DNA from 4 places in the Streptomyces sp. NPDC036815 genome. Region 4 is predicted to be linked to each of the others. Evidence: riboswitches for the same ligand, from Rfam matches in the RefSeq annotation. Region 4 holds a riboswitch; each other region holds the start of a gene.

Region 1 (7,209 bases), on a different contig from region 4:
AGGAGAGCGCGAAGGCGGCGGCCGTCCTGCTCGTCTTCCTCTTCCGCAGACGCGACTTCACGGGGATCGTCGACGGCGTCGTCATAGCGGGGGTGACCGCGACGGGGTTCGCGTTCACCGAGAACATCCTCTATCTGGGCAACGCCTTCGTCACCGACCAGCTCAGCCGCGAGAGCGGCCTCGCCTCGGTGACGGCGGCGACGTTCTTCGTGCGCGTCGTCATGTCACCGTTCGCGCATCCGCTCTTCACCGTCCTGACCGGCATCGGCTTCGGCCTCGCCGCGTTCGCCGCCGACCGCCAGCGGCTGCGGCGCCTGCTCCTTCCGCTCGCCGGACTGCTGCTCGCGATGGGCATGCACGCGCTGTGGAACGGCTCGGCGGTCTTCGGACAGTTCGGCTTCTTCACCGTGTACGCGGCGTTCATGCTCCCGGTGTTCGGCCTGCTCACCTGGCTGGCCGTCTGGACCCGGCAGCGCGAGCTGCGCACGATCCGCGCGGAGCTGCCCGTGTACGCGGCGGCCGGCTGGCTGACGCCGCCCGAGCCGTACGCGCTGGGCTCGATGCGCGCCCGCTCGCTGGCCCGCGACTACGCCTCGTACACCTGGGGCAAGGCTGCGGCCCGCACGGTCGCCGAGTACCAGGTGTACGCGACGTCCCTCGCGCTCCTGCGCCACCGGGGCCGCCGCGGCCGGGCCGGCGCGGACTTCGTCGTACGCGAGCGGGAGCTGCTCGAAAGGCTGTGGGAGCGCCGCGAACCGGCCCGCCCCGCCCTCGCGTACGCGGCGCGGGCGACGGCGCCGGTCATGCTCCCCGTGCCGTACGCGGGGTACGGGCACCCCCCGTACGGGTACCCGCAGCCCCGCCCCGTCTACCCGCAGCCCCATCCCGCGTACGGCTACCCGACGACGTACGACAACCCCTATCGCACCTGACGGAAGGCCCTGGGGCCCGCCCCTATGCCGAGGCCGCCGTCAGGCGTGCGAGCTCCGGCTGCGTCAGTTCCAGGTCCGCCACCGCGAGCAGCGCGGGCAGCTGCTCGACCGTGCGCGCGGAGGCGATCGGCGCGGCGACGGTGGGCTGCGCCGCCAGCCAGGCGAGTGCCACGGTCGCGACCTCCGCGCCGCGTTCGGCGGCGATCCCGTCGAGCGCGGCGAGGACGCGGTCGCCGCGCTCGCTGCCCACGTACGACTCGACCCGGCCGCTGCGGGCGCTGCTCACCTGCGTGCCGGGGCGGTACTTGCCGGTCAGGAAGCCGGACGCGAGCGCGTAATAGGGGACGGCCGCGAGGCCGGAGCGCGAGGCGACGCCCTGGAGCGGGCCCTCGTAGGTGTCGCGGGAGACGAGGTTGTAGTGCGGCTGCAGCGCGACGTAGCGCGCGAGGCCCTCGCGGTCGGAGAGGTCGAGGGACTCCTGGAGCCGCTCGGGCGTGATGTTGGAGGCGGCGATGGCGCGCACCTTGCCGTCCCGCACCAGCTCGTCGAGCGCGCCGATGATCTCCTCGACGGGGACGGAGGGGTCGTCGTAGTGCGTGTAGTAGAGGTCGATGTAGTCGGTGCCGAGGCGGCGCAGGGACTGCTCGGCGGCGCCCTTGATCGTGGCCGGGGAGAGGCCCTTGTACGCGGGGTGCGCGCCGACCTTCGTGGCGAGGACGACATCGGAGCGGTTGCGGCGCTCGGCGAGCCAGGCGCCGATGAGGGTCTCGGACTCGCCGCCCTCGTTGCCGTCCACCCAGGCCGAGTACGCGTCGGCGGTGTCGATGAAGTTGCCGCCCGCGGCGGTGTAGGCGTCGAGGACGGCGAAGGACGCGGTGCGGTCGGCGGTCCAGCCGAAGACGTTGCCACCCAGGGAGAGCGGGAAGACCTCGAGGTCGGAAGAGCCGAGCCGGCGTAGAGAAGTCATGTAGTCCGGAACGTCCGCGGCGGAAACGGAATTCCGTCGCGCCGGGACGGGACCGGCGGCCCTGGCGTCGGGGGGGGGTTGGCGCCAGGGCCGCCGGAGTGGAGGGGCCCCTTCAGGGGGTGGTGGCGGGGTTTCTCAGGGGTTGAGGCCCTTGCCCTGCAGCCAGCCGAGCGGGTCGATGCCGGTGCCGTCGGGGGTGTGGACCTCCATGTGGAGGTGCGGCCCGGTGACGTTGCCGGTCGCGCCGACGCGGCCGATGACCTCGCCCGTGGTGACCTTCTGCCCGGCGCTGACATTGAGGGAGGACTGGTGGCAGTACCAGATCTCCGTGCCGTCCTCGAGTTCGAGCACGGTGCGGTAGCCGTACGCGCCCGCCCAGCCGGCCTCCTTGACGGTGCCGGTGTGCACGGCCTTCAGCGGGGTACCCGTGGGAGCGGCGAAGTCCAGACCGGTGTGGTGGCCGGAGGACCACATGGCACCGGCGTCACCGAAGTGCGAGGTGAGGGTGTACGAGGAGGTGGGGATGGCGTAGCTCTTGGCGAGCTTGGCCAGGCGCTCGGCCTCTGCCTTGGCCTTGCGGGCCTCCTCCGCCTTCTTCTTCTTGGCGGCGGCCTTGGCCTTCGCGTCCTTCTGGGCCGCCTGCTGCTGGGCGGCGGCCTCTTCGGCGGCCTTCTTGACGGCCGCGTCCTCGGCCGCGGTCCGTACGGCGGTGTCCGCCTGGTCCTGCTGGTTCTCGGCCTGCTGCATGATGCGGGCGCGCAGCGCCTCGCCCGCGTCGGTGGTGCCCTGCTCGGCGTCGGCGGTGCTGACGCCGGCCGCGGTGAGCGGGGCCGCCGCGGCGGCGGTCGCCGTGGTGTCCGACGCGTCGTCGGAGATCAGCGAGCCGACGCCGGGCAGCGACGTGGCCTCCGGCAGCGAGTCCGCGACGGTGTCCATGCCCGGCAGGTCGGGCAGGGAGATGGAGACCGGCGGCTTGCCGTCCTGCGCGGTGGCGATGCCGCCCGCGCCGACGGCGGCGATGACGCCCACGCCGAGGACGGTGGAGCTGCGGGCGAGCCCGCCGCCGCCCTTCTTGTGCACACGGTGCCTGCCGCGGACGGGACGGATGGAATCCTCGGTGGGGTTCCACTCCTCGAAGGAGTCGTCGTACGGACCGAAGTCATCGTCATTCGGTATGTACACGGCTTGGGGGGCAGGCCGGTTGGACGCCACTGGGGCGCACTCCTTTCCTTCCTTCTCGCCTACCGGGTTAGCTGACGGGTTCGGAGCAGGAAGGTCTCCTACGGACAGCCGGCGCCGGTGCACGAATGCACGGTGCGCAGCTGCCTGATTCACCCCAAGTTGGTGGTTCCCCGGCTCCCTTGCGGGATTAGGCGCGTGCGCGCGGAGCCGCCTCTAGTGACGGCTGGGACGACCGCGCTGCGTTATCGAACGTTAATAGACAGCGGGTCCGTATTCCAAGCCGTTCCGGTTGATCGTTAACGCGGACCGGGTGTACGTACCGGGACACGGGGGTTCGGAACGGGGCGAGTTGACGCCCTCTCATCCCACCGTGGCGCGCACCGGAGCTTCACATTCCCTTGACAGTACGTCAGTTGTCATGCGGAGCGACGTCCATCAGTCACCGGCCGTGATGTCCGGATCCCCGGCGACGGGCCGCCGCACCGCGAGCAGCGCCATGTCGTCGGTCATCCGCCCCCCGGTGTGCCGCCGCACCTCCTCCGCGAGCGCGGCGAGCAGCGCGCGCGGGCCGCCGCGGCCCGGGAAGATGCGGCCGCCGAGCCGGGTCGCGGGATCGTAGAACTCCCCCGCCGGATCGCGCGCCTCCGACAGGCCGTCCGTGTAGAAGAGCAGCATCGCGCCGGGCGGGAACTCCGACTCGTCCGCCCGGTCCGGCCAGGCCCCCAGCTCGCCCATGCCGAGCGGCAGCGCGGGCTCGCTCGCCGACAGGACGCACAGCCGGCCGTCCCCGCGCAGCAGCAGCGGCGACGGGTGCCCCCGGTTGATCAGCCGTACGGCGCCGTCGGCGTGGTGGATCTCGGCGAGTACGGCGGTGGTGAACCCCTCGAACTGGTCGAGCCCGTCGCGGCGGGTGCCCTCGCGCGCGAGCGCCCGCTCCAGGCGCTGCGCCACCGCCTCCAGCGTCGTCTCCTGCTCGGCGGCCTCCCGGAAGGCGCCGATGACGACGGCGACCGCCGCGACCGCGCCCATGCCCTTGCCCCGGACGTCGCCGACGATGAGCCGCACGCCGTGCGGGGTGTCCTGCACCGCGTACAGGTCGCCCCCGATGAACGCGTCGGCCTGCGCGGCCTCGTACCGCGCCGCGATGTCGAGCCCGCCGATCCGCGGATCGGGTTCGGGCAGCACGGCGCGCTGGGTGGTCTCGGCGATGGAGCGGGCGTTGGCGAGCCGGTCGTTGCCGCGGCGCACGACGCGGTTGATGACGATCGCGAGGGCCGCGACGGTGACCACGGTGAGCACCTCGGTGACGGCCTCGACGTGGCTGCTCACCGGGTTGCCGAAGTGCAGGAAGAGGACGGCGGCCGTGGCGGCGGCGCCGGTCAGGACCGTGCTGAGCTGCGAGTAGAAGGGGGCGGCGATCAGCGGGGCGGCCGTGTAGAGGGGGGCCGCGGTGAATTCCGGCGGGGTCGCCACGTCGTAGACGACGCCGACGATCAGGAGCAGCAGGGGCAGGGACCGGACGAACGTCCGCTCGTGCGCGCTGGCACCCCTGTCCCCGGAACCCGCTCGCTGCCCCACCGCTTGTCTCCCGCCGACTCCGCGCCCATCACCGCGCTCCACTCAGGGTTCCCCCGACGGGGAGCGGGTGCGAGCTGGTGCGGTCCGACCGGGTTACGAGAAGAGGGGTACGAATGGGGCGTACGGGAAACGCCCGTACGGGAAGCGCACGTACGGGAAAACACCTAGGGCCCGGAACCAATTGCTTGGTTCCGGGCCCTAGGCCTTGAGTAGCGGGGACAGGATTTGAACCTGCGACCTCTGGGTTATGAGCCCAGCGAGCTACCGAGCTGCTCCACCCCGCGCCGTTGAATGCAACTCTACGCCATGGGGAGGGGTGCGTCGAACCACTTCAGGCGTTGCCCGCGTGCGTGAGCGTCTCCCAGGCCACGAAGAGGCCGTCCGTCCCCTCCGGCCGCCCCCGCTCCGTGTACCTCTCGGTCTCCGGCATCTCCCGGTGCAGCCGCCCCCGCAGGTGGTTCAGGCCGACCTCCGTGTCGGGTCCCATGTCGCGCTGCACCCTGCCGCCGCACAGCCAGCCCGGCACCGGAGCGCCCAGCTGGTACTTGGAGTGGAACTCGAAGGCGGCCCGCAGCCGGTCCTCGGCCTCCCCGTACAGGTCGACGCCCTGGTGCCACGCCGTCTCCGCCATGTGGGAGGCGGCGGCGAGGGAGTAGCTGGCGTGTTTGAAGTTGCGGCAGGTCTCCTGGGAGAGCCCGTCGGCGAAGGTGCCCTGCCCGAACCAGTACCTCTTCAGCTCGGCCGCGGTGTCGATGCCGCTGCCCTCCGGCGAGACCGGCAGCTTGCCGTCCGACTCCAGGTAGAAGTAGGCGGGCACGCGGGTTCGGAAGTGGTGCACGGACTTCTCGAACGTGGCGTGGTCGTCGAGGAAGACGGCCATCGCCATGGTGGCGTCGGCCATCACCAGGTCCCAGTTTCCGTTGAAGTCGGCGGAGCCGTTCTCGACCTGCGGCAGGTAGGCGTTGCGGAGCATCCGCTCGAAGCGCAGCAGCGAGCCGTCGTTCCAGCCGTCGTAGCTGTAGCGCACCGCCTCGGCGGCACGGGCCCAGGAGGAGGCGGCCCAGGCGGTCTGGAGCCCGGCGTTGGCCTCGGTGTGCCTGGTGATCACCTTCGCCCAGGCGTCCATGATCTGCACGGCCTTCTCGGCGTGCGCGCGCTCACCGGTGATGTTCCAGAGCAGCGCCTGGGTGTACGCGGCCAGGGCGTCCTGGCGCTCCTCGACGCACCCCTTGCCGGGGCGGGTGTCGGGCGGGCACTCCACGACGGGGTACGGGGTGGCCCGGTAGCCGTCCGCCGCGTACTTGCTGCCCCGCATCTGCTCGTACGCCTTCAGCCAGGGCTGCTCCCGCGCCCGGACGTGCGCCCGGACCCGGTCGAGCTGCTCCTTGCTGACCAGCACGCCGGGGTGCTTGAACGCCAGGTCGAGGGGGCGGGCCGCGGCGGTACGGGTGTCCGACCCGCCCTCGCCGCCACCGCAGGCCGCGGCGAGGGCGACGAGGAGGGGCAAGAGGAGGAGTACGAGGACGCGCTGTCCGCGCGGGCCGCGCCGCCCTCTGCCGCGTACGGCTGCTGCCATGCTGCACCTCCGGTTCGGGCCCACTGCCCCGGCAGTTCAGCGTGGCCCGGGGCGCGGGCGGGCGCACCGCCGGGCTGCTCCGTTCGGGCGGTGCGCGGCAGGGGTGGGGTGCGCGGCAGGGGTGGGGTGCGGGCCGGGTGGGGCGCGGGCCGGGTGGGGCGCGGGCCGGGTGGGGCGCGGGCCGGGGCGGGTGGCGTACGCCCCGTGCGCCCCGTGCACCCCGTGCACCTCAGATGACCGGCGGGCGGCCGAGGCGCGTCAGCTTCCACACCGTGCGCCAGCGCATCGGCCTGCGCTCGCCGCACGGCGTCCGCAGCCCTTCGACGAAGCCGCCGGCCCAGGCGCGCAGGCCCGGCAGCGAGCGGGTGCGGGCGAGGGTGAGGAGGGTCCAGATGCCCAGGTGGACGGGGATCAGCGGGAGCGGGAGGCCGCGGCGGACCAGCCAGACGCGGTTGCGGGCGGTGTTGCGGTAGTAGACGGCGTGCCGGGCCGGGGAGGTCTTGGGGTGCTGGAGCAGCAGGGCGGGCTCGTAGAGGATCTGCCAGCCGTCGTCGATGGCCCGCCAGGCCAGGTCGGTCTCCTCGTGCCCGAAGAAGAACTGGGCGGGCCAGGTCCCGGTCCGCGCGAGCATGGGCATGGAGAGGGCGTGCCCGCCGCCGAGGAAGGCGGTGACCGGGCCGCGGCGCATCGGGTCGGTGGCGCGCAGGCGTGGGATGTGGCGGCGCTGGGTCTCGCCCGTCTCGTCGGCGATGCGGAAGCCGACGATGCCCAGGTGCGGGTCGGCGGCGAACAGGTCACGGATCCTGCGGAAGACGTCGTCGGCGACGAGCAGCCCGTCGTCGTCGAGCTCGATGACGACGTCCACGTCGCCGAAGTCCGCGAGGCGCTCGATGGCCACGTTGCGGCCACCCGGGCAGCCGAGGTTCTCGTCCAGCTCGACGGCGGTCACCTTGCCGGGCAGGGGCGGGAGTTCT
Region 2 (7,209 bases), on a different contig from region 4:
GCACCACGTCGAACCGGTGGTCGAGATAGACCTCGAGGAGCTCCTTGAGGCCGAGGGTGAGGGGCTGGCCGTCCACCAGGGCCACGTTGTTGATGCCGAAGGACTCCTCCATCGGCGTCAGCTTGTAGAGCTGCTCCAGGACGGCCTCGGGGACGAAACCGTTCTTGATCTCGATGACCAGGCGCAGGCCGTGCGCGCGGTCGGTGAGGTCCTTGACGTCGGCGATGCCCTGGAGCTTCTTCGAGCCGACCAGGTCCTTGATCTTGGAGATGACCTTTTCGGGGCCCACGGAGAAGGGCAGTTCGGTGACGACCAGGCCCTTGCGGCGCGCCGTCACGTTCTCCACGGAGACCGTGGCGCGGATCTTGAACGAGCCGCGGCCCGATTCGTACGCGTCCTTGATGCCGGTCAGGCCGACGATCCTGCCGCCGGTGGGCAGGTCGGGGCCCGGCACGTACTTCATCAGGGTCTCTAGGTCGGCCGCCGGGTGCTTGATCAGGTGCCGGGCGGCGGCGATGACCTCGCCGAGGTTGTGCGGCGGCATGTTCGTCGCCATGCCGACGGCGATGCCGGACGCGCCGTTGACCAGGAGGTTCGGGTAGGCGGCGGGGAGGGCGGTGGGCTCCCTCTCCTGGCCGTCGTAGTTCGGCTCGAAGTCGACCGTGTTCTCGTCGATCGACTCCGTCATCAGGGACGTGGCGTCGGCCATCCGGCACTCGGTGTACCGCATGGCGGCCGGCGGGTCGTCGTTGCCGAGCGAGCCGAAGTTGCCGTGGCCGTCCACCAGGGGGAGGCGCATCGAGAAGGGCTGGGCCATGCGCACCAGCGCGTCGTAGATCGACGCGTCGCCGTGCGGGTGCAACTTACCCATGACCTCGCCGACGACGCGGGCGCACTTCACGTAGCCGCGGTCGGGGCGCAGGCCCATCTCGTTCATCTGGTACACGATCCTGCGGTGCACCGGCTTCATGCCGTCGCGGGCGTCCGGCAGGGCTCGTGAATAGATGACCGAATACGCGTACTCGAGGAAGGAGCCCTGCATCTCGTCGACGACGTCGATGTCGAGGATCTTCTCCTCGTACGAGTCGTCGGGCGGCGGGGTCTTCGTGCTGCGGCGGGCCATCGCTGCTGCGGCTCCTTCACCAACAAGTGCGGGATCTGACGCCGACCATTGTGGACTGTCCCACTGACAACGCAGACCACGACCCGTGCACCGGCGGCGTCACACGCGACTACGCCGAGGGCGGAGCGGGAACTTCGTCAGGTGCTGACACGCTTGCATACAGTGGCAGGACTGGCAGCAATTGTTCTGATCCAGCGATGATCCAGCGATCGAAGGGACGTACATGCCCATGGGTCACACGGCCACAGCCGAGGCCGGCTCCGGCGGCCTGACAGCGACCGAGCACCGGCTGGCCAACGGCCTGCGCGTGGTGCTCTCCGAGGACCACCTGACCCCGGTCGCCGCGGTCTGCCTCTGGTACGACGTCGGCTCGCGCCACGAGGTCAAGGGGCGAACCGGCCTCGCGCACCTCTTCGAGCACCTCATGTTCCAGGGCTCGAAGCAGGTGCACGGCAACGGCCACTTCGAGCTGGTCCAGGGAGCGGGCGGTTCGCTCAACGGCACGACGAGCTTCGAGCGCACCAACTATTTCGAGACCATGCCCGCCCACCAGCTGGAGCTGGCCCTGTGGCTCGAGGCCGACCGGATGGGCTCGCTGCTCACCGCGCTCGACGAAGAGTCCATGGAGAACCAGCGGGACGTCGTCAAGAACGAGCGCCGCCAGCGCTACGACAACGTCCCGTACGGCACCGCCTTCGAGAAGCTGACCGCTCTCTCGTACCCGGAGGGCCACCCCTACCACCACACGCCGATCGGCTCCATGGCCGACCTGGACGCGGCCACCCTGGAGGACGCCCGCGCGTTCTTCCGCACGTACTACGCGCCGAACAACGCCGTCCTGTCGATCGTCGGCGACATCGACCCGGCACAGACGCTCGCCTGGGTCGAGAAGTACTTCGGGTCGATCCCCGGGCACGACGGCAAGCAGCCGCCGCGCGACGGCTCCCTGCCCGAGCGCATCGGCAAGGAGCTCCGTGAGGTCGTCGAGGAGGACGTACCGGCCCGCGCCCTGATGGCCGCCTACCGCCTCCCGGAGGACGGCACGCGCGCGTGCGACGCGGCCGACATCGCCCTCACCGTTCTCGGCAGCGGCGAGTCCTCGCGGCTCTACAACCGCCTCGTGCGCCGGGACCGCACCGCGGTCGCCGCCGGGTTCGGTCTGCTGCGCCTGGCCGGGGCGCCCTCGCTCGGCTGGCTGGACGTGAAGACGTCGGGCGACGTCGAGGTGCCCGTCATCGAGGCGGCCGTCGACGAGGAGCTCGCCCGCTTCGCCGCGGAGGGCCCCACTCCGGAGGAGATGGAGCGCGCCCAGGCCCAGTTGGAGCGCGAGTGGCTCGACCGGCTCGGCACGGTCGCGGGCCGCGCCGACGAACTGTGCCGGTACGCCGTCCTGTTCGGCGACCCGCAGCTCGCCCTCACCGCCGTGCAGCGCGTCCTCGACGTCAGCGCCGCCGAGGTCCAGGAGGCCGCCAGGGCCCGCCTGCGCCCGGACAACCGCGCGGTGCTCGTGTACGAACCCGTGACCGTCGCCGACGAGGGCGAAGCAGGCGTCGAGGACGCCGTGGACGCCGAGGAAGAGGAGGCGGCGAAGTGACCGAGGCCGCGACGATGCAGTTCCATCCACAGCCCCAGGCCGGTACGGCCAAGCCCTGGGCCTTCCCCGCGCCCGAGCGCGGCACGCTGCCCAACGGCCTCACCGTGCTGCGGTGTCACCGCCCCGGCCAGCAGGTCGTCGCCGTCGAGATCCACCTCGAAGCGCCGCTGGACGCCGAGCCCGAGGGCCTCGACGGCGTCGCCACGATCATGGCGCGGGCGTTCAACGAGGGCACCGACAAGCACTCCGCCGAGGAGTTCGCCGCCGAGCTCGACCGGTGCGGCGCGACGCTCGACGCGCACGCCGACCACCCGGGCGTGCGGGTCTCCCTGGAGGTCCCGGTCTCCCGGCTGCCCAAGGCGCTCGGCCTGCTCGCCGACGCCCTGCGGGCCCCCGCCTTCGCGGACAGCGAGATCGAACGCCTCGTACGCAACCGCCTGGACGAGATCCCGCACGAGGCGGCCAACCCGGCGCGCCGCGCCGCCAAGGAGCTCTCCCGGCAGCTCTTCCCGGCCACCTCGCGCATGTCCCGGCCCCGCCAGGGCACCGAGGCGACGGTCACGGCCATCGACTCGGCGGCGGTGCGCGCCTTCTACGAGAAGCACGTGCGGCCCGCGACGGCCACCCTCGTCGTCGTCGGCGACCTGACCGGCACCGACCTGGACACCGTGCTCGCGGACACCGTCGGCGCCTGGACCGGCTCCGCGGGCGAACCGCGCCCGGTGCCGCAGGTGACCGCCGACGACCGCGGCCGCGTCGTCATCGTGGACCGCCCCGGAGCGGTCCAGACGCAGCTGCTGATCGGCCGCGTGGGCGCCGACCGGCACGACCGCGTCTGGCCGGCCCAGGTCCTCGGCACGTACTGCCTGGGCGGCACCCTCACCTCCCGCCTCGACCGCGTCCTGCGGGAGGAGAAGGGATACACCTACGGAGTGCGGGCGTTCAGCCAGGTGCTGCGCTCGGCGCCGGACGGCACGGGCGCCGCGATGCTCGCCATCAGCGGCTCCGTGGACACCGAGTCCACCGGCCCGGCGCTCGACGACCTCTGGAAGGTCCTGCGCACCCTCGCCGCCGAGGGCCTGACCGACGCCGAGCGCGATGTGGCCGTGCAGAACCTGGTGGGCGTGGCCCCGCTCAAGTACGAGATGGCCGCCTCCGTGGCGGCCACCCTCGCCGACCAGGTCGAGCAGAACCTGCCGGACGACTTCCAGGCGCAGCTGTACCGGCGGCTGGCCGCCACCGGCACCGTGGAGGCCACCGCGGCCGTCGTGAACGCCTTCCCGGAGGACCGCCTGGTGACGGTCCTCGTCGGGGACGCCGCGCAGATCGAGGAGCCCGTCAGGGCGCTCGGGATCGGTGACGTGAGTGTGGTCACCGGCTGAGTGACGGTCAGGACACAAGGGGACCCCAGTGGCCACTTCGGCCGCTGGGGTCCTCATATGTCCGAATTGCTATGGAGGTTGCCTGTCTGCTCTGTGGCGTGCGCTACAAAAGTGGAGTTCTGTTTGTCGAACGAAAGACGCCCCGTTTAGCGTCGGTCCGGCTGTTCGTCGCGCACTACGCCGCATCCGCGGCACCGGACAGTCATCGCCGAGTCCCCGTACGGCGCGAGCCAGGGGAGCCGGGGACCCACACGTCCCCTGGGGTGAATCGGGCACCTTGCCGCGAGGCGAGGAACCCGTAGGAGACCTTCCTGCTCCGAACCCGTCAGCTAACCCGGTAGGCGAGAGGGAAGGAAAGGATCACCCGCCACATGGCGTTCACCCGTGCCACCGGGAAGCACCGTCGTCCGAGCCGCCTCACGCGGACCACCGCGAACGTCGCGGGTGTCGCGGCGCTCACCACCACCGGTGTCATCGGAGGCCTCGCGGCCCCGGCGCTCGCCGCCGCCGACGAAGCGGCCGTCGAACACACCGGCCTCACCCAGGCGATATCCGTCGGCGACTCGCTCGCCGAGAACATCGGCGCCCAGGCCGCCGCCCAGCGCCAGGCCGCCGACGACGCCGCCGCCGCGAAGAAGGCCGAAGAGGCCGCCAAGAAGAAGGCCGCGGAGGAGAAGCGCAAGGCCGAGGCCGAGGCCAAGGCGAAGGCCAAGAAGGAGCGCGAGGCCAAGGAGCGCGCCGCCCGCGAGGCCGAGCGCAAGCGCCTGAACACCTACGTCGCCCCGGTCGACGGCTCGTACGTCTCCACCGGCTACCAGACCGGCGGTGCCATGTGGTCCTCCGGCAGCCACACCGGCATCGACTTCCACGCCGCGTCCGGCACCTCCGTCCACGCGGTCGGCTCCGGCACCGTCGTCGAGGCGGGCTGGGGCGGGGCCTACGGCAACAACGTGGTCATCAAGATGAACGACGGCACGTACACCCAGTACGGCCACATGTCGTCCCTCGGCGTCACCGTCGGCCAGACGGTCACCCCGGGCCAGCAGATCGGCCTCTCCGGCTCCACCGGCAACTCCAGCGGCCCGCACCTCCACTTCGAGGCCCGCACCGGCGCGGAGTACGGCTCGGACATCGACCCGATCGCGTACCTCCGCTCGCACGGCGTCAACGTCTGACGCACGCGGCCCCCGCGATACTCCACCGAAAGCCCCGGCTCCCGGCGAGCCGGGGCTTTCGGCATTGCCGCCGCCCGCACCCGTCACCCTTGGCCAAAAGATATCCATGGATTCCGGCCCGCCGTCGGAAATTGCGGTTCTCTGCAATAGAGTCACCGAACGAGCGTCGGTCGACCGCGATTATGCGGGGATGAAGGCGGAGGTCCGGGTCATGCGTGTTCCCGCGCATTCGGTATGCACGGCCATCCGGGACGACATCGTCGCCGGCGTGCACGAAAGGGGCAGTCGGCTGGCCGAGGAAGTCCTCGCGCGCCGGTACGGCGTCTCGCGGGTTCCCGTGCGCGAAGCCCTGCGCACCCTGGAGGCCGAGGGCTTCGTCGTCACCCGCAGGCACGCGGGCGCGTGCGTGGCCGAGCCCACGGAGCAGGAGGCCGCGGACCTCCTGGAGGTCCGGACGCTGCTCGAACCGCTTGCCGCGGCACGCGCCGCGCAGCGCCGTACGGACGCGCACCTCAAGGTCCTGCGCGGCCTCGTCAGGCTGGGTCAGGAGCGCGCGAGGAACGGTCGGGGGGAGGATCTGCGGCCGCTGGGCGGCTGGTTCCACGAGACGCTCGCCCAGGCGTCCGGCAGCCCCGGCCTCAGCGCCCTGCTCATCCAGCTGCGGCACAAGGCCGCCTGGATGTACGTCGTCGACAGCCCGGCGGCGCCCGCCGACTCCTGGGCCGAGCACGCGGCGATCGTGGACGCGGTGGCCCGCGGGGACGCGGAGCGGGCCAGGGCGCTCACGGGCGCGCACGCCGCGCGGGCGACGGCCGCGTACCGGCCGCGCCACGTCCGGCGGCCGGCGCGCGGCCGGGTGAGCGATTCGCAACATGCCGTAAACACGGTGAGCCTCCAGAATTAACGGAGGCGCCGTATACAAAGGAGAGGTATTTCTCGGCTTCCATTCCTTGGATGATTGCCGGGTTCTCCCTCAATTGTTTGCGCGTTCACGCGCAAACGTCGATGGGGTCACCCGGAATTCCGGGTGACCCCATCGACGCTTTTCCAGGAACTGGAATGTGTCCTAGACCGTCTCCGGAAGCTCCTCGAGCCCCTCCGAGACCAGCTTCGCCAGACGGTCGAGCGCGGCGTCCGCACCCTCGGCGTCGGAGGCGAGCACGATCTCCTCGCCGCCCTGGGCACCCAGACCGAGCACCGCGAGCATCGAGGCGGCGTTGACCGGGTTGCCGTCGGCCTTGGCGATCGTCACGGGGACGCCGGCGGCCGTGGCCGCGCGGACGAAGATGGAGGCGGGTCGGGCGTGAAGGCCCTCGGCCCAGCCGACGTTGACGCGGCGCTCAGCCATGTGTTGCTGCCCTTCCAGGTGTCTCACACTTGTCTAGACCAGTGTCTCATGCCGTTACGGGTGCTCCGTCGGACACGTGTCCGCTCCCGATCGCCTTCGACCCGTCCTAGCCTGCCCCGGCCCCGGCGGCCGCGCGACCCGTACCCTGGCCCCATGCAGACCGCGTCGGATCAGCAGGATCGGCACGACTACCCCGCCCACTGGGAAGCCGATGTGGTGCTGCGCGACGGAGGTACCGCCCGGATCAGGCCGATCACGGCCGAGGACGCGGACCGCCTGGTCAGCTTCTACGAACAGGTGTCGGACGAGTCGAAGTACTACCGCTTCTTCGCGCCCTACCCGCGACTGTCCGCCAAGGACGTGCACCGTTTCACCCACCACGACCAGGTCGACCGCGTGGGGCTGGCGGCCACAGTGGGCGGCGAGTTCATCGCCACCGTGCGCTTCGACCGCATCGACGAGCGCGGCATGGCCGCCAGCGCCCCGGCCGACGAGGCCGAGGTCGCCTTCCTCGTCCAGGACGCCCACCAGGGCCGGGGCGTCGCCTCCACCCTCCTGGAACACATCGCGGCCGTCGCCAGGGAGCG
Region 3 (7,209 bases), on a different contig from region 4:
TCAACTTCTGGGTCTGCAGCCCCACCCTCGTGCTGCTGGTCTGTCTCGGGTTGCCCGTGCGTCGAGGAGATCCCTGCGAAATGCTCGTTCAGGATGTGCCGTGACAGGCCCAGGCGGCAGGCGGAGCAGGGGTTCAGGGCTGCTTGACCAGGATGGCCCGGGTATAGAGCAGGTCGAAGCCGCGGCGCTGCGCGTTCTGCTGGGACTTCGAGGCCGGCTGGGTGGTGATGACGGCGATGTCGCAGCCGGCGGTCGCGGCGTCGGCGAGCCGGGCTGACAACAGCGCGGTCTGGACACCCCGGCGTCGGTGCGTGGGGGCGGTCGCCGCGCCGGTGAGCTGCGCGACGCCGTTGGCCATGCGGATGCTGGCGCCACCGGCGATCACCCCGTCGCGCACTGCGACGTAGCGTCTGACCCCGGCCGCCGCCACGAGATCACGCATGGCACTCGCGATGACCTCGCGGGGAAATTCCTCGTGCGACGGCATCCCCTGGGTGTCGGGGTGGGCGAAGCCGTCTGCCACGACATCGAGCCAGGTTTCGAACTCCTCCTCACCGCTCGCCCGGACCTCGACCCCCGAAGGCACGATCCGCTCGAGCTCGCCCTTGAGGGCACGGCCCAACACGTTCTCGAACGACACAAGCCGGTACCCCCGCCCGGTCAGCAGCGCACCGATCGCGGGATCGACGAGGTGGGCGAGCTCGATCTGCACCGGACTGCCGCAGGCGGCAAAGGCCCGCTCCATCTCATCCATGGCGGCCGTACTCGGGACACCGCCGAAGCCAAGACCGGCGATCTTGTTCAGCGGCGAGCCTTCCTCGGCAAAGCTCGCCACGCCCCCGGCAACAGGAATCACGAAGCCCGGCGCGCCTGCCCTGCGGCGGCGAGCGGCCGCGCTGCCCCCGGCGACAAGCTGCGCCTCGACCCGCTCGATACGCTCGGCCAGAGCGGCGTCGCAGAAGAGGGGCAATCGTTCGGCGTTCACGCTCGGAGCCTAGTGCTATATCCGCACAGGTTCACCGGGGCGTCAGGGTCTGTCTGTGGCACCCGGGCCAGCATCGTTTCCGCGAAGTTCCAGGGCGCCGATCTCACCCGCGCCCACTTCACCGAAACGCGCTTCACGGACCTGCCGGCGGCAGCGAGCTGCTGGTCGCGGCGGCGGCCATCAGCCGCTGGGCGGCCTGGCCCTCGACGTGGGCACGATGCGGGGATGATGTCGCGCCGGGTCCTTCACTCGCCCGTCCGCCGAGCACGGAGTCCCCACCCACCAGCACCACGTGTGAATTGAGAAACCCCGGGCGATGGTCATGCTGCTCGACCAAGAGGGCAGTCCGCGATCGTTGGGCTCGGGTCCGGTCGCGGTGCCGGAAAGGTCGGTGGCGGTGTTCCGGTAGGACGCGGCCGAGGGGGTGCGGCCGGGGGAGGATTCCCAGCCGCACCCTTCTTCTGGCCTGCCGGTTGGCTAGTCGGCCTGCTTGACGCAGGTCTCGTCCTTCGTCGGGAGCTTGCCGGTGGTCAGGTAGGTGTTGACCTTGTCGTCCACGCAGTCATTGCCATAGAGCCCGTAGACGGCGTGGCGGTTGGCGCCCTTGAGGGTGAGCAGTTTGGAGCTCGGCAGCTGCTTGTGCAGGTCGAGGCTGCTGCGGTAGGTGGTGCGGGTGTCGCCGGTGGCGGCGACGATCAGCATCTTGGCGTCGCGGCGCACCTGGGTGGGCTGCTCACGGGGCGCATCCAGGAAGGCGCAGGTGCTGATGTTGTTGGCCACCGGGCCCATGATCGGGTGCTCGGCACGGCTCCGCTGGACGTCCTTCCAGTACGTTTCGGGGTCGCGCGGGGCCGGCTTGTCGCCGCAGATGATCGTGGCCTGCACGCCGGAGTTCGGCGACCCGCCGGTCAGGGCGGACTTCAGCGCGGCAGCGAACTCGGGCGACAGCTCGGTGGGCTGTCCCTTCGCCGCCTTGGCAAGTACGGAGACCTGCTCGGCGAACGAGGCCCGCGCTTCGGGGGTGTCGTCCGAGTTCCCCGCGATGAAGAGGAACGGCACCTGGGTGTCGTCGAGTTGGAAGGTGCTGGCGCCCGTGCCGACGGTCAGCGGGCCGCGCGCGGACGCCGCGACGATACGGTCGAGGGTGGCGAGCACTGAGGCGCGGGTGCTGCCGAGGCCGTAGGTGGCGTGGCGCTTCGCGGCCCAGGCGGCCCAGTCGGAGAGGGCCCGCTCGTTCTCGCGCTCGGAGCCCTTCAGCAGCCGGGGGCCGTAGTCGGCCGGGGCGATCGCACCGTCGAGGACGAAGCGGTCGTACTTGCCGGGAAACATCTGGGTGTAGACGGTGCCGAGGTAACTGCCGTACGAGTAGCCCAGGTAGGAGATCTTGCGTTCGCCGAGCGCGCCCCTGATGACGTCCATGTCGCGGGCCGTGTTGCGGGTGCTGACGTGCGGCAGGACGGAGCCGCTGGTGGCGCGGCACTTGTCGGCCAGGCCCTTCTTGAAGGCGACCTGGCGCTCGAAACTCGCCCGGCTGAGGCCGGCCGAGCGGATGTCGGTGCCGACGGGCCAGCCGCAGTCCAGTGGGGTGCTGCGGCCCACGAAGCGCGGGTCGAAGCCGATGATGTCGTAGCGCGGTCCGGTCTTCTTCATCATTTTGCGCACGTCCGGCGGGGACTGGACGGCGGGGCCGCCAGGGCCGCCGTTGTTGAGCAGGATCGAGCCGATGCGGTGGCGGGTGTCGGTGGCCTTGAGCCGGGATATCGCGACGGTGATCGTACGGCCCCGAGGGTCGGCGTAGTCCAGCGGTACGCGTATGTCGGCGCACTGCACGCCCGCCTTGTCCAGGTCGCGGCCCATCGTGTCGTCGGGGCCCTTGGCGCAACTGCCCCAGCCCGGACGCTGGTTGTAGTAGCGGTCGAGGCCGGTCCCGGTGCTGCTCTTGGCCGTGGTTGCGGCCGTGCTGGTACTCGCGGCCGTGGCCAGGGCGGGAGTCGCGGTGAGGGCGGCGGTGAGGGCGAGGCTCGCGGCCAAGGTCACCGCGTACCGGTTCGGCCGGGCTGTTCCGATGGGGGATTTCTCTACTCTGAGGTGTGTATGTGTCACACCGTCAGACGCTAGGGTCGGAGCCGCCCCTACTCACTACAGCCCGCACCCCGATCCCCCAGGGAGCCACCTATACCCACGGGGTAGGGTGATCCCCCCCTCAACGGGACGGATCCGTCGGCCTCATGAACTGGTCCCTCGCCGGCGTAGGTGGCGCCGATGGCATGTCGTCCATGCAGAATTTCCACTGACGCTCGATCTCAGTGCCCCCGAATGCGTAGCACTGCCGGACCTGCTGCGGGTCGATGACCAGGCGCCAGGTGCGATCCGAATAGGCGGGGATGACGACTCCGCCTACCTGTGCCATGTCGTACGGCAGGACTCGCACCTCAGCGCCACAAACCACGCCCCAAGATCCGGACCAGGTGCGGACCAACTCAGCCCAGCAGCAGACGATTCCCGCCTTGGCCGCAGGTCAGAGGCGGTGGTGGGCGTGTACCACCAGCAGACGAAGAACGTGCGGGTGTGCAACGACAACCAGGACGTGGTGGACCGCTGCGCGTTGGTGATCCTCGCCGTCCGCCCCCAGGACCGTGACGAGGCCCTCGCCGGGCTCCAGGTCGGCGGCGACCAGGTCGTGGACGACCTCTTCGGCCGCCTCGGCGGAACGCTCCCCGTCGCAGACGAAGCGACCCTCAACGCCTACCAAACCCTGACGGCCACGCTGACCACCCACTACTGCTACCTGGCCACACTCACCACCTGGGCCGCCCGCCACGGCATTACCGCCCAGGACGCCGACCGCTACATCCGCGACCTCTTCCAAGGCGTCGGGCGCGCCCTGAGCGACAAGACCCGCTCCCTGCACCAGCTCGCGGCCGACCACGAGACACCGAAAGGAGCCAACGAACGCATCCGCACCACATGGTTCGACACCACCAACTCCGACGCCCTACAGAAGACACTCGACGCACTCCTCTCCGACCTCAAGTAGTCAAGTGAGCGGACAAGGGGGGCAATTGGCGATACGCAGCGACCGCCACACGCGACTTCCCCGAACGGCCCCGGACCTCTATATCCCTTATATCCGTGACACTGCCCACCCCGGCATCTGACGCCTGATCCGGCACCGGAGTCAACCCTCGAAGGACTTCCGGAGCCGACCACTTAGTCATGGTGCAGACATCCCCACCCCGTAGTTATCCCCACCCCGCAGTGCCCGACACAGGTGAACCGACTGCGCGAATCGACGACCAACTCGTGCGGATAGTCGGCCAATGGGACCTGCCGCGACGCCACCCTGAGGCCACACCGTAAAACTGACGACGTGACCGGTTTTCTCGACCACCACTAATTCGTCGACTCGTTGACGATATGCCCCTCGGCGCGATCCGCCCGCGAGACCGCTGACGCAGACACGGTCAATCCGCCCTCGATTCATCGGAAAATCGCTGGCCCGCGCGGGGCGGGAGCAACACCTCTCGATCCGACCAGGTTCCCACGGTTGACGAAATGTCCATCTTGAGATGAAAAGAGACCTAGACTCCATGCGTGGTTCGTCCGGTTATGCACAAACTCCGCACCAGTGATGGCGTATGTAGGCTGTTGCCTGCATTGCAGAGACCTCGACCGGAATGGCGAACCAGGGCGATGCCGTCGAGGCGCATTGGGATCCGCGCCCACCCGGTGAAATGAGTCACACTGCTCACCCCCACTCGAAGTGAGGGCATGAAGCACATTCTCGTTTCCCGCAAAGCGAGTTGGACTATTCGATCAAAGGCGGCAAGGGCCTTCCGATTGCCCTGGATCGACCCCGCACATTCTCCCGCCAAATGTGGACCTTGTTCCGTTCCGGCTTTCTCGTCTAACGTCACGCCCAATCCCGGATGGAACGCCGAATCCTGCCGCTGTCCGGAAACCTACTCACCCACTCACTTACGCACGGCAGGAGCGGGGAACCCAGGTAAGCGCCGGTCCGGAATCCGGAACGGCTCGGGGTGAAGTCGCCGTATCAGCGCGACCGGACATCTCCCGTCCGAACCCGACAGCTCACCTCGCAGGCGACGGAGAGGAATGCGTCATGCCTGCAAAGGGAAAGCACCGCCGCCCCAAATCCAACTCGCTCGGCCGGGGCATCGCCGCCGCAGGCGCGGGCGGGACAGTGCTCGTCCTCCCGGTGCTCGGCGCGACCACCGCCGCCGCGGCGCAGGCCGACGCGGCCGCCACTCCCCCCGCGGCCCCGAAGACCTACGTCGTCGCGGCCGGCGACTCCCTGTCCAAGATCGCGCAGGAGCACTCCCTGAGCGGCGGCTGGAAGAAGCTGTACCAGGACAACCGCGGCGTCCTCGGCGGAGACCCGCAGCTCATCCACCCCGGGCTCAAGCTCACCCTCGGCAGCGCGGGCCCGGCCACGCCCGCGCAGCAGTCGACCGCGTCCAACGCGTCCGCCGAGCGGGCGGACCGTTCCAAGCGCCAGGACGACCTCGCCGCCGAACCCGCCGCTCCCCCGGCACAGAAGTCCTACACCAACGACCTCGACGGCTGGATCAACGAGTCGCTCGACATCCTGGCCCGGCAGGGCATCCCCGGCTCGTACGAGGGCATCCACCGCAACATCATGCGCGAGTCCTCCGGCAACCCCCTGGCCATCAACAACTGGGACTCCAACGCTGTAGCCGGGACCCCCTCCAAGGGGCTCTTGCAGGTCATCGGCCCCACCTTCGCCGCCTACCACGTGCCCGGCACGTCGATGGACAGCTTCGACCCGGTCGCCAACATCACCGCCGCCTGCAACTACGCGGCCGACCGGTACGGCTCGATCGACAACGTGGACGGCCCGTACTGACCTCGCCCCTCATGAGGCAGGGGGCGGGCCGGGCCTGGACAGGCGTACGGAGGATGTGCCGACGCCCCGGGTCAGGCGACCGGCGCGAAGGCCGTGATCGCCTCGACGAGGTCGGCCGGAGCTTCCAGCGGGATGAGGTGCCCCGTCTTCGGGATCACCGTGAAGTCGGCCCCGGAGAGATAGGGCACCAGGTTGGCGAGGAGCACGTCGACGGGTTCGACGCGGTCCTGCTCTCCGGCGATGACCAGGGCGGGGACGCTGATCATGCGGGTGTGCTCGGTGATGTCCTCCGTGATGCCGCGCAGCGGCCACTCCGTGCGGGCGGCATCGGCGCCGGCACGCGAATCGGTCACGACCCGTGCCTTGATCGATGCGGGCAGCTCGGTCGCGGTGAGGACGTTGTCCCGTGCCCCGGCGACGGATGCGTCGGAATCGTAGGCGTGGGAGAGGCCTTCCCGGTACTCGGGGGTGATCTGCTCGGCGGGCTTCGCCGGACCGGGGCCGACGAGGACGATCCCGCGCAGACCGGCGGGCCGGGTCGCAGCGACCAGCTGCGCGACCTTGCCGCCCATGGAGTGCCCGACCAGCACGTACTCGGTGAGGCCCGCGTCGGCGATCACCGCGAGCGTGTCGTCCGCGAGCCGACGGAGGGTGTAGGGGCCGGGCAGGCTGCTTGAGCGGCTCCACCCGCGGAAGTCGACCGTGAGGACGTCGCGGCCCGTGAGGCGGTCGACGACCAGGTCCCAGGTGCGGGCGGAGCCACCCCAGTAGTGCAGGAACACCAGGGCCGGTCCGCTCCCCGGGCGGTGGTCGTAAACGGGCAGCAGCGGTTGCTGTGTCGTGTTCATTCGTGTTTCCTCGATCAGTGCTCTGCGGCGGATCTTCCGTGCCTCCATTGGATATCCGCAGCTCTCCCGAGGCATCGGCACGACTGGACGCCCGATGGTGGAAACTGGACACATGGCCGCGATCCGACAGATGACCTACCGGCCCGTCGGGCACGGTGCCGCCGCTGTCGAGACGATGACGTTCGCCCGCCTTCGCGAGCTGAACGACGGCGGCACGCAACGTGCCGACTTCTACGTCCTGGCCGTAGTGGACGCCGGACATGGCTCCGTCACGGTGGACTTTCTCCAACTACCGCTCAGGGAGCGGTCCGTGGTCTGGATCGTGCCCGGCGCGGTGCACCGATGGGACGACATCGCCGAGGTAGCAGGACACCTCGTGCTGTTCGTCCCGACCGCGCCGGTCACCCACGCCACCCGAGACCTCGTCGCGTCCCCCGACCTGGTCGCGCCGTGGAACATCGACGAGGCCGACTGGCCGTTCGTCGACG
Region 4 (7,209 bases):
CGCCCCGGCGGCGGCTCGGCGATCGACCCGCTGCCGTGGCTGCGCAGCCACGACCTCGACCCGACGTAACTCCGACCGCCGCCCCGGGCGTTACAGCTTCTCGACCGGCGCGTACCGCAGCAGCAGGCGCTTCGGCTTGGGCTCTCCGAAGTCCACCGTCGCCTCGGCGTTCGCCCCCGTGCCCTTCACGCCGACCACGGTGCCGAGGCCGAACTGGTCGTGGGTGACCCGGTCGCCGACGGCCAGCGAGACCACCGGCTTTTCCGAGGCGCGGCGCGTGGCGAAGCCCTGTGCCCCGCCGGCACGCGAGCGCGAGGACGACAGCGACGAGGCGATGCCCCCGGCCGGTCCCGATCCCCCGGAGCCGGACGACGCCAGTGCGCCGACGGAGCCCGTCCGCTTCCAGTCCAGGTGGGCGTCCGGGATCTCCTCGAGGAAGCGCGACGGCGGGTTGTACGACGGCTGACCCCAGGCGCTGCGCATGGAGGACCGCGTCAGGTAGAGCCGTTCACGCGCGCGTGTGATGCCCACGTACGCGAGACGGCGCTCCTCCTCCAGCTCCTTGACCTGGCCGAGGGAGCGCATGTGCGGGAAGACGCCGTCCTCCATGCCGGTCAGGAACACCACCGGGAACTCGAGCCCCTTGGCGGTGTGGAGGGTCATCAAGGTGATGACTCCGGAGCCGTCGTCCTCCTCGTCGGGGATCTGGTCGGAGTCGGCGACCAGAGCGACCCGCTCCAGGAAGTCGGAGAGCGTACCGGCCGGGGCGCCGCCCTCGCCCGCGTCCTCCCCGGGCCGGCCTCCGCCCTCCGCCCGGCCGTTGTCCTGCTCGAACTCCAGGGCCACGGCGGCGAGTTCCTGGAGGTTCTCGATGCGCGTCTCGTCCTGGGGGTCGGTCGAGGCCTGCAGCTCGGCGAGGTACCCGGTGCGTTCGAGCACGGCTTCCAGGACGACGGCCGGGCCCGCTCCGGACTCGACGACGGTCCGCAGCTCCTCCATGAGCGTGTTGAACCGCTTGACGGCGTTGGCCGACCGGGCCGCCATTCCGTACGCCTCGTCGACGCGGCGCAGGGCCTGCGGGAAGGAGATCTTCTCGCGCTGCGAGAGCGCGTCGATCATCGCTTCCGCGCGGTCGCCGATGCCCCTCTTGGGGACGTTGAGGATGCGGCGCAGCGGGACGGCGTCCTCGGGGTTGGCGAGGACGCGCAGGTACGCGAGGACGTCGCGGACCTCCTTGCGCTCGTAGAAGCGGACGCCGCCGACGACCTTGTAGGGCAGGCCGACCCGGATGAAGATCTCTTCGAAGACACGGGACTGGGCGTTCGTCCGGTAGAAGATCGCCACGTCGCCGGCCTTGGCGTCGCCCGCGTCGGTGAGGCGGTCGATCTCGTCGGCGACGAACTGGGCCTCGTCGTGCTCGGTGTCGGCGACGTACCCGGTGATGCGCGCGCCCGCGCCCTGGTTGGTCCAGAGGTTCTTCGGACGGCGGCTTTCGTTGCGCTCGATGACCGCGTTGGCGGCGGTCAGGATCGTCTGTGTAGAGCGGTAGTTCTGTTCGAGGAGGATCGTCGTCGCGTCCGCGTAGTCCTCCTCGAACTGGAGGATGTTACGGATCGTGGCGCCGCGGAAGGCGTAGATCGACTGGTCCGCGTCACCCACCACACACAGCTCGGCGGGGTCGTCGCCCTCGCCGCCGGAGGGGCCGACCAGCTCGCGCACGAGTGCGTACTGGGCGTGGTTGGTGTCCTGGTACTCGTCGACCATGACGTGCCGGAAGCGGCGCCTGTAGTGCTCGGCCACGTCCGGGAAGGCGCGAAGCAGGTGGACCGTCGTCATGATCAGGTCGTCGAAGTCCAGCGCGTTCGCCTCGCGCAGGCGCGACTGGTACATGGCGTAGGCCTGGGCGAGGGTCTTCTCGAAACCGTCGGCGGCCCGACCAGCGAAGTCCTCCTCGTCGATCAGCTCGTTCTTCAGGTTCGAGATCTTGGCACTGAAGGACTTCGGCGGGAACTTCTTCGGGTCGAGGTCCAGGTCGCGGCAGACCAGGGCCATCAGGCGCTTGGAGTCCGCGGCGTCGTAGATCGAGAAGGAGGACGTGAAGCCCAGCTTCTTGTACTCGCGGCGCAGGATGCGGACGCAGGCGCTGTGGAACGTCGACACCCACATCGCGTTCGCCCGCGGGCCCACGAGCTGCTCCACGCGCTCCTTCATCTCGCCCGCGGCCTTGTTCGTGAAGGTGATCGCGAGGATCTGGCCGGGGTGTACACCGCGCTCGGCGAGCAGGTGCGCGATGCGGTGGGTCAGCACGCGGGTCTTGCCGGAGCCGGCTCCGGCGACGATGAGCAGCGGGGATCCGGCGTGCACCACGGCCGCGCGCTGGTTCTCGTTCAGCCCGTCGAGGAGCGTCGCCGGGTCGATGACCGGGCGGGGGGCACCGTCGCGGTAGTGCGAGTCCCGGGTCATGGGCGCGTCGAACTTCCCGTCGAACAGATCGTCCGGAATGGGCTCCGGAGCGCTGTCCTCGGGCGGCGGCGGGGGCGCTTCGTCCGTGGCCCGGGAAGGCTGCAGGTCCGCCAGGAAGCTGTCATCAAAGAGGCTGCTCATCGCCTCCCGAGTCTAGGCGGCCCCACTGACAACCCGCTGCGGGTTCCGGTCACCTCACACCTGCCTACGCGCTGCCCGCGGACGCTCACGCTCCGCATCCGGGCGACATGCTCGCGTCAGGGCCGCGGAAAGTCACGAAAATGTATCGGGCATATCGAACATCAACCTTCACAGGGACCACACGAGTTGGCTAGCGTGCTCGGCGGGCCGCTCGTCCCCCACCGGCGAACCCGCCGGGAACGAGTGGCCTCCGCCGAGTCCGACATGTTCGGAGCCGGGGACCCACCGAAAACTTGGGGTGAATCGGTCCCGTACGAAGTACGGGACCGTAGGGCAACCTTCCGGACCACCCGCCCGAACCCGACAGCTAACCCGGTAGGCGGTCTACGGAAGGAGTCGCCTCCCTTGGCGTCGCACCGCAAGCCGCGGACCCGGACAGCCGGAATTCGCACCGCCCCCGCCTTCGGCATCACGACAGCGGCCCTCACCTCCGTCGCCCTCCTGTCGCAGAGCGCGCAGGCAGCGCCCTCCGCGCCGGTGAAGCCCAGCCTCGAAGAGGTCCAGAAGAAGGTCGACGAGCTCTACCAGCAGGCCGGCGTGGCCACGCAGAAGTACAACGCGGCGAAGGAGCGCACCGACAAGCAGCGCAAGAAGGTCGACCGCCTGCTCGACGACGTGGCCGAGCGCACCGACGAGCTGAACGACGCGCGCAAGGAGCTCGGCTCGTTCGCCGCCGCGCAGTACCGCACCGGCGCCGTCTCCGAGACGGCCACCATGCTGCTGGCCAACGACCCGCAGGGCTACTTCGACCAGAACCACCTGGCTGACCGGTTGACCACGCGCCAGAAGAAGGCGGTCGACGCCTACACGACGCAGCAGGCGTCGGCGACCAGGCAGCGCGCGAAGGCGGCGAAGAGCCTGGAGACCCTGAGCGATTCGCGGGACGACCTCAGGACGAGCAAGCAGACCGTCCAGAAGAAGCTGGGCGCCGCGCGCGAGGTGCTTTCCGAGCTGACGGCGCAGGAGAAGGCGCGGCTCGCGGAGATCGAGCGGAAGAAGAAGCAGGAGGCCCAGCGCAAGGCCGAGAAGCTGGCCCGCGAGCAGGCCGCCGAGGCGGCGCGCAAGCGCAAGGCGGAGGAGGCGGCCCGGCGGGAGAAGGAGCGGGAGCAGGGCTCCGGGTCCGACTCCGGGTCCGGCTCCGGTTCCGGTTCTGATGCGGGTTCCGGCTCGGGCTCGGGCTCGGGCTCCGGGAGCAAGGACGGCGACTACGCCACCAAGGCCGCGAAGGTCATCGCCTTCGCGGAGGCCCAGATCGGCAAGCCGTACGTCTGGGGCGCCACCGGCCCCGACTCGTACGACTGCTCAGGGCTCACCCAGGACGCGTGGAAGGCCGCCGGGATCTCCCTGCCGCGCACCACGTGGGACCAGGTCAAGGTCGGCACGACCGTGAAGACCGCCGACGCCAAGCCGGGTGACCTGGTGTTCTTCTACGACGACATCAGCCACGTGGGGATCTACACCGGCAACGGCAAGATGATCCACGCCCCGAAGCCGGGCGCGAACGTCCGCGTCGAGTCGATCTACTACATGCCGATCCACAGCGTGGTGCGCCCGGCGTAACCGTCGCACCCGCCCCATGCGGCACATCTCATGAAAGTGGCCCTCCACGCGCGCGTGGAGGGCCACTTTCATGCGGGTCGGGACATCAGGTCCACAGGACCGCGATGAAGATGTTCGCGATGGTCAACAGGCCGACCGCGCCGAACAGACCCTTGTCGACCTTCTCCTCGTCGCGCTTCACGTAGACCAGCGCGAGGATCACGATCAACAGGGCCAGCTTGATGCCGATCTTGACGTTGTTGACCGTGTTGTCGTCCGCCTGGTTGAGGCCCACCAGGACCACACCCGTGACGAGCATGGTCAGCGAGCCGTGCAGCATCGCGGGGTTGAAGCGGGCCGTGCCCTGGCCCATCTGCTTCATCTGGGTCAGGAAACCCCCCAGGAGCGAGCCGATGCCGATGATGTGGAGGCCGACGAAGAGATGGATGAGTAGGTCCATGAGGCCGGAGCCTAGCCGGGTCCCCCTCCTCTCCCGGCCACCGCCCCCGTACCACCCCGCCCCGCCAGGCACATCGCAATCGAGCCATCGGTCACGGCCGTACGCGAAGCAGCCGCCACCCCGTGATCGACACGGTCGGAGCCGGTCGTCGGGTCGCCCACTTCCGCCAGTTGCGCACAATCCCTCACCAACCCGTGACGGCCAGGTTTAGCGTCCTCCACCAGGTGTCCGGCTCCCCACCGCCGCCCGATCCGGGGCGGCCGTCGGGCACCACCGCCGAAAGACCCGGCGGCGGCCCGTCCCCCTGTGCGGGCCGCCGCCGGACACCTAAGGAGCCCCTCTTCGTGGCAGCGCACCGCAAGCCCAGACAGCGCTCGCTCAGCGGCGGCACGGCCCGCACGGCCGCCACCCTCGCCCTCGCGGGAGCCGCGTCGGCGACCGCCTTCGACGGCACGGGGCACGCGAACCCCCAGCTCGGCCCCGCCGAGGTGAAATCCAGGGTCGACGCGCTCTACCGCGAGGCGGAGACGGCCACCGAGAAGTACAACGGCGCGAAGGAGAAGGCCGAGAAGGCCGAAAAATCACTCCGCGAGCTGCGCGACGAGGCGGCCCGCAAGACGGAGAAGCTCAACTCCGCCCGCGACAGCCTGGGTTCGTACGCCGCCGCGCAGTACCGCGCGGGCGGCATCGACCCCTCCTTACAGCTCATGCTCTCCTCCGACCCCGGGCGGTTCCTGGAGCGCGCGGAGCGCGCCGACCGGGCGGGCGGCCGTCAGGCCGTGGCCCTGCGCGAGGTACGCGCGCAGCTCCGGGAGATGGACCAGCTGCGGGGCACGGCCGACGACCGCCTGGCCACGCTCCGCGCCCGCCAGTCGGAGCTGCGCAAGCACAAGAAAACGGTCATCACGAAACTCGGCGAGGCCAAGCGACTGCTGTCCCGGCTCACCGCCGAACAGCGCGCGGAACTCGCCGCCCCGGACGACGCCCGCGGTGACAGCGACCGCGACAGCGACCGCGCTGCCCGCTCGGCCACCCGCGGCGCCCCCGCCGCGGGTACCGCCAAGGCGCCCAACTCCCGTGCCGCGTCCGCCGTCTCCTACGCGTACAAGGCGCTCGGCAGCCCGTACGTCTGGGGCGCCACCGGGCCGGACGCCTTCGACTGCTCAGGGCTCACCCAGGCCGCGTACCGCTCAGCGGGCGTCTCCCTGCCGCGCACCACCTACGCCCAGATCGCCGCGGGCACACGGGTCTCCCGCTCCGAACTACGCCCCGGCGACCTGGTCTTCTTCTACTCCGGCATCAGCCACGTCGGCCTCTACGTCGGCAACGGCCAGATGATCCACGCCCCCAACCCGAGCGCCCCGGTACGGCTCGCCCCGATCGACCAGATGCCGTTCGCGGGAGCCACCCGCGTGGCGTGAGCCGGTACGCCTCCCGCCCACGATCCGCTCCGCCGACCCGCCGATTCCGTCCCGGCGTCCCCCAGTAATGTCACGTGCATGCCTAGCCGTACGCTGCCGCCGCCCCCGCCACCCGTATATCTGCGGACCTGGCCGGACCGTCGGACGCTGCTCGCCGACCGCGACACGGCCCTCGTGGAGCTGCGGCGGCGGCACCTCGGGGTGGGCCGCCTCCTGCTGCTGTGGCTCTGCGGTCTCGGCGGCGCCATCGGCTGGGCACTGCTTGTCCAGCCGTTCCGAATGCTCGCGGACGAGGACGTCACGGGCTTCATCCTGGGCCCGGTCCTCGCGATCCTCGGCCTGGCGATGCTGGCCCCCGCGGTGACCGGCGTCGTCCTCGGCATCCGCCACGACCGGCGCATCCGCCAACTCACCGACGCCTGGGTCGCCCTGGACAGCCACCCGGTGTCCGACGCCCGACTGCGCTCCCCCGCCCTCAGTCTCCTCTGGCTGCTGTCGTCCCTCGCCGTGTGCGCCCTCGGCCTGTGGGCGTCCTTCGCGTCCGCCGCGCACGCCGAACCCGGCCGCGAGACGTACACCGACGTCGTCCTCGGCATGGGCGTCGGCATGATCGTGTGGCTGACGGGCCTCCTCGGAGCCGCGAAGGCCGTCGGCCACTACCGGTGGGCGCTGCGGAACCTGGGTGCGGCGCTGCCCCCGGCCGCCGCGGCCCACCGCTGACGCCCCACCCGGCCGGTCAGCGACAGGCGCTCAGACCAGCCGCCGCGCCGTCGCCCACCGCGTCAGCTCATGGCGGTTGGACAGCTGCAGCTTCCGCAGCACCGCCGACACATGCGACTCGACGGTCTTCACCGAGATGAAGAGCTGCTTGGCGATCTCCTTGTACGCATACCCGCGTGCGATGAGCCGCAGGACCTCCCGCTCACGCTGGGTGAGGCGGTCCAGGTCCTCGTCGACCGGGGGCGCGTCGGTGGAGGCGAAGGCGTCCAGGACGAACCCGGCGAGGCGCGGCGAGAACACCGCGTCGCCGTCCTGGACCCGGAAGACGGAGTCCACCAGGTCGGTGCCGGTGATGGTCTTGGTGACATAGCCGCGGGCGCCGCCCCGGATGACACCGATGACGTC

Evidence for each region. A riboswitch is a leader RNA that binds a small molecule or an ion and turns the genes downstream of it on or off. The one in region 4 is predicted to bind cyclic di-AMP.
Region 1: another riboswitch for cyclic di-AMP. It lies ahead of ACZ69I_RS21030 (M23 family metallopeptidase); the one in region 4 lies ahead of ACZ69I_RS14490 (C40 family peptidase).
Region 2: another riboswitch for cyclic di-AMP. It lies ahead of ACZ69I_RS18700 (M23 family metallopeptidase); the one in region 4 lies ahead of ACZ69I_RS14490 (C40 family peptidase).
Region 3: another riboswitch for cyclic di-AMP. It lies ahead of ACZ69I_RS08870 (transglycosylase SLT domain-containing protein); the one in region 4 lies ahead of ACZ69I_RS14490 (C40 family peptidase).

What each region holds. Positions count from the first base shown of each region.
Region 1 is NZ_JBVJPW010000010.1:20,471-27,679, forward strand. It holds gene ACZ69I_RS21020 (PrsW family intramembrane metalloprotease) at 1-932, shown strand, start outside; gene ACZ69I_RS21025 (aldo/keto reductase) at 955-1,899, opposite strand; gene ACZ69I_RS21030 (M23 family metallopeptidase) at 2,035-3,111, opposite strand; cyclic di-AMP (ydaO/yuaA leader) riboswitch at 3,123-3,285, opposite strand; gene ACZ69I_RS21035 (PP2C family protein-serine/threonine phosphatase) at 3,517-4,659, opposite strand; tRNA gene ACZ69I_RS21040 (tRNA-Met) at 4,870-4,943, opposite strand; gene ACZ69I_RS21045 (alginate lyase family protein) at 4,991-6,235, opposite strand; gene ACZ69I_RS21050 (glycosyltransferase family 2 protein) at 6,465-7,209, opposite strand, start outside.
Region 2 is NZ_JBVJPW010000008.1:165,328-172,536, forward strand. It holds gene ACZ69I_RS18685 (DNA gyrase/topoisomerase IV subunit A) at 1-1,123, opposite strand, end outside; gene ACZ69I_RS18690 (M16 family metallopeptidase) at 1,347-2,717, shown strand; gene ACZ69I_RS18695 (M16 family metallopeptidase) at 2,714-4,099, shown strand; cyclic di-AMP (ydaO/yuaA leader) riboswitch at 4,296-4,458, shown strand; gene ACZ69I_RS18700 (M23 family metallopeptidase) at 4,471-5,274, shown strand; gene ACZ69I_RS18705 (GntR family transcriptional regulator) at 5,486-6,178, shown strand; gene ACZ69I_RS18710 (HPr family phosphocarrier protein) at 6,341-6,622, opposite strand; gene ACZ69I_RS18715 (bifunctional acetate--CoA ligase family protein/GNAT family N-acetyltransferase) at 6,776-7,209, shown strand, end outside.
Region 3 is NZ_JBVJPW010000003.1:31,602-38,810, forward strand. It holds gene ACZ69I_RS08855 (GNAT family N-acetyltransferase) at 134-985, opposite strand; gene ACZ69I_RS08860 (alpha/beta fold hydrolase) at 1,463-3,022, opposite strand; gene ACZ69I_RS08865 (hypothetical protein) at 3,522-4,022, shown strand; cyclic di-AMP (ydaO/yuaA leader) riboswitch at 4,943-5,106, shown strand; gene ACZ69I_RS08870 (transglycosylase SLT domain-containing protein) at 5,109-5,873, shown strand; gene ACZ69I_RS08875 (alpha/beta fold hydrolase) at 5,945-6,721, opposite strand; gene ACZ69I_RS08880 (helix-turn-helix domain-containing protein) at 6,834-7,209, shown strand, end outside.
Region 4 is NZ_JBVJPW010000005.1:294,505-301,713, reverse strand. It holds gene ACZ69I_RS14500 (M23 family metallopeptidase) at 1-69, shown strand, start outside; gene pcrA (DNA helicase PcrA) at 91-2,604, opposite strand; cyclic di-AMP (ydaO/yuaA leader) riboswitch at 2,846-3,001, shown strand; gene ACZ69I_RS14490 (C40 family peptidase) at 3,010-4,224, shown strand; gene ACZ69I_RS14485 (hypothetical protein) at 4,310-4,663, opposite strand; gene ACZ69I_RS14480 (C40 family peptidase) at 5,008-6,084, shown strand; gene ACZ69I_RS14475 (hypothetical protein) at 6,163-6,804, shown strand; gene ACZ69I_RS14470 (LuxR C-terminal-related transcriptional regulator) at 6,835-7,209, opposite strand, start outside.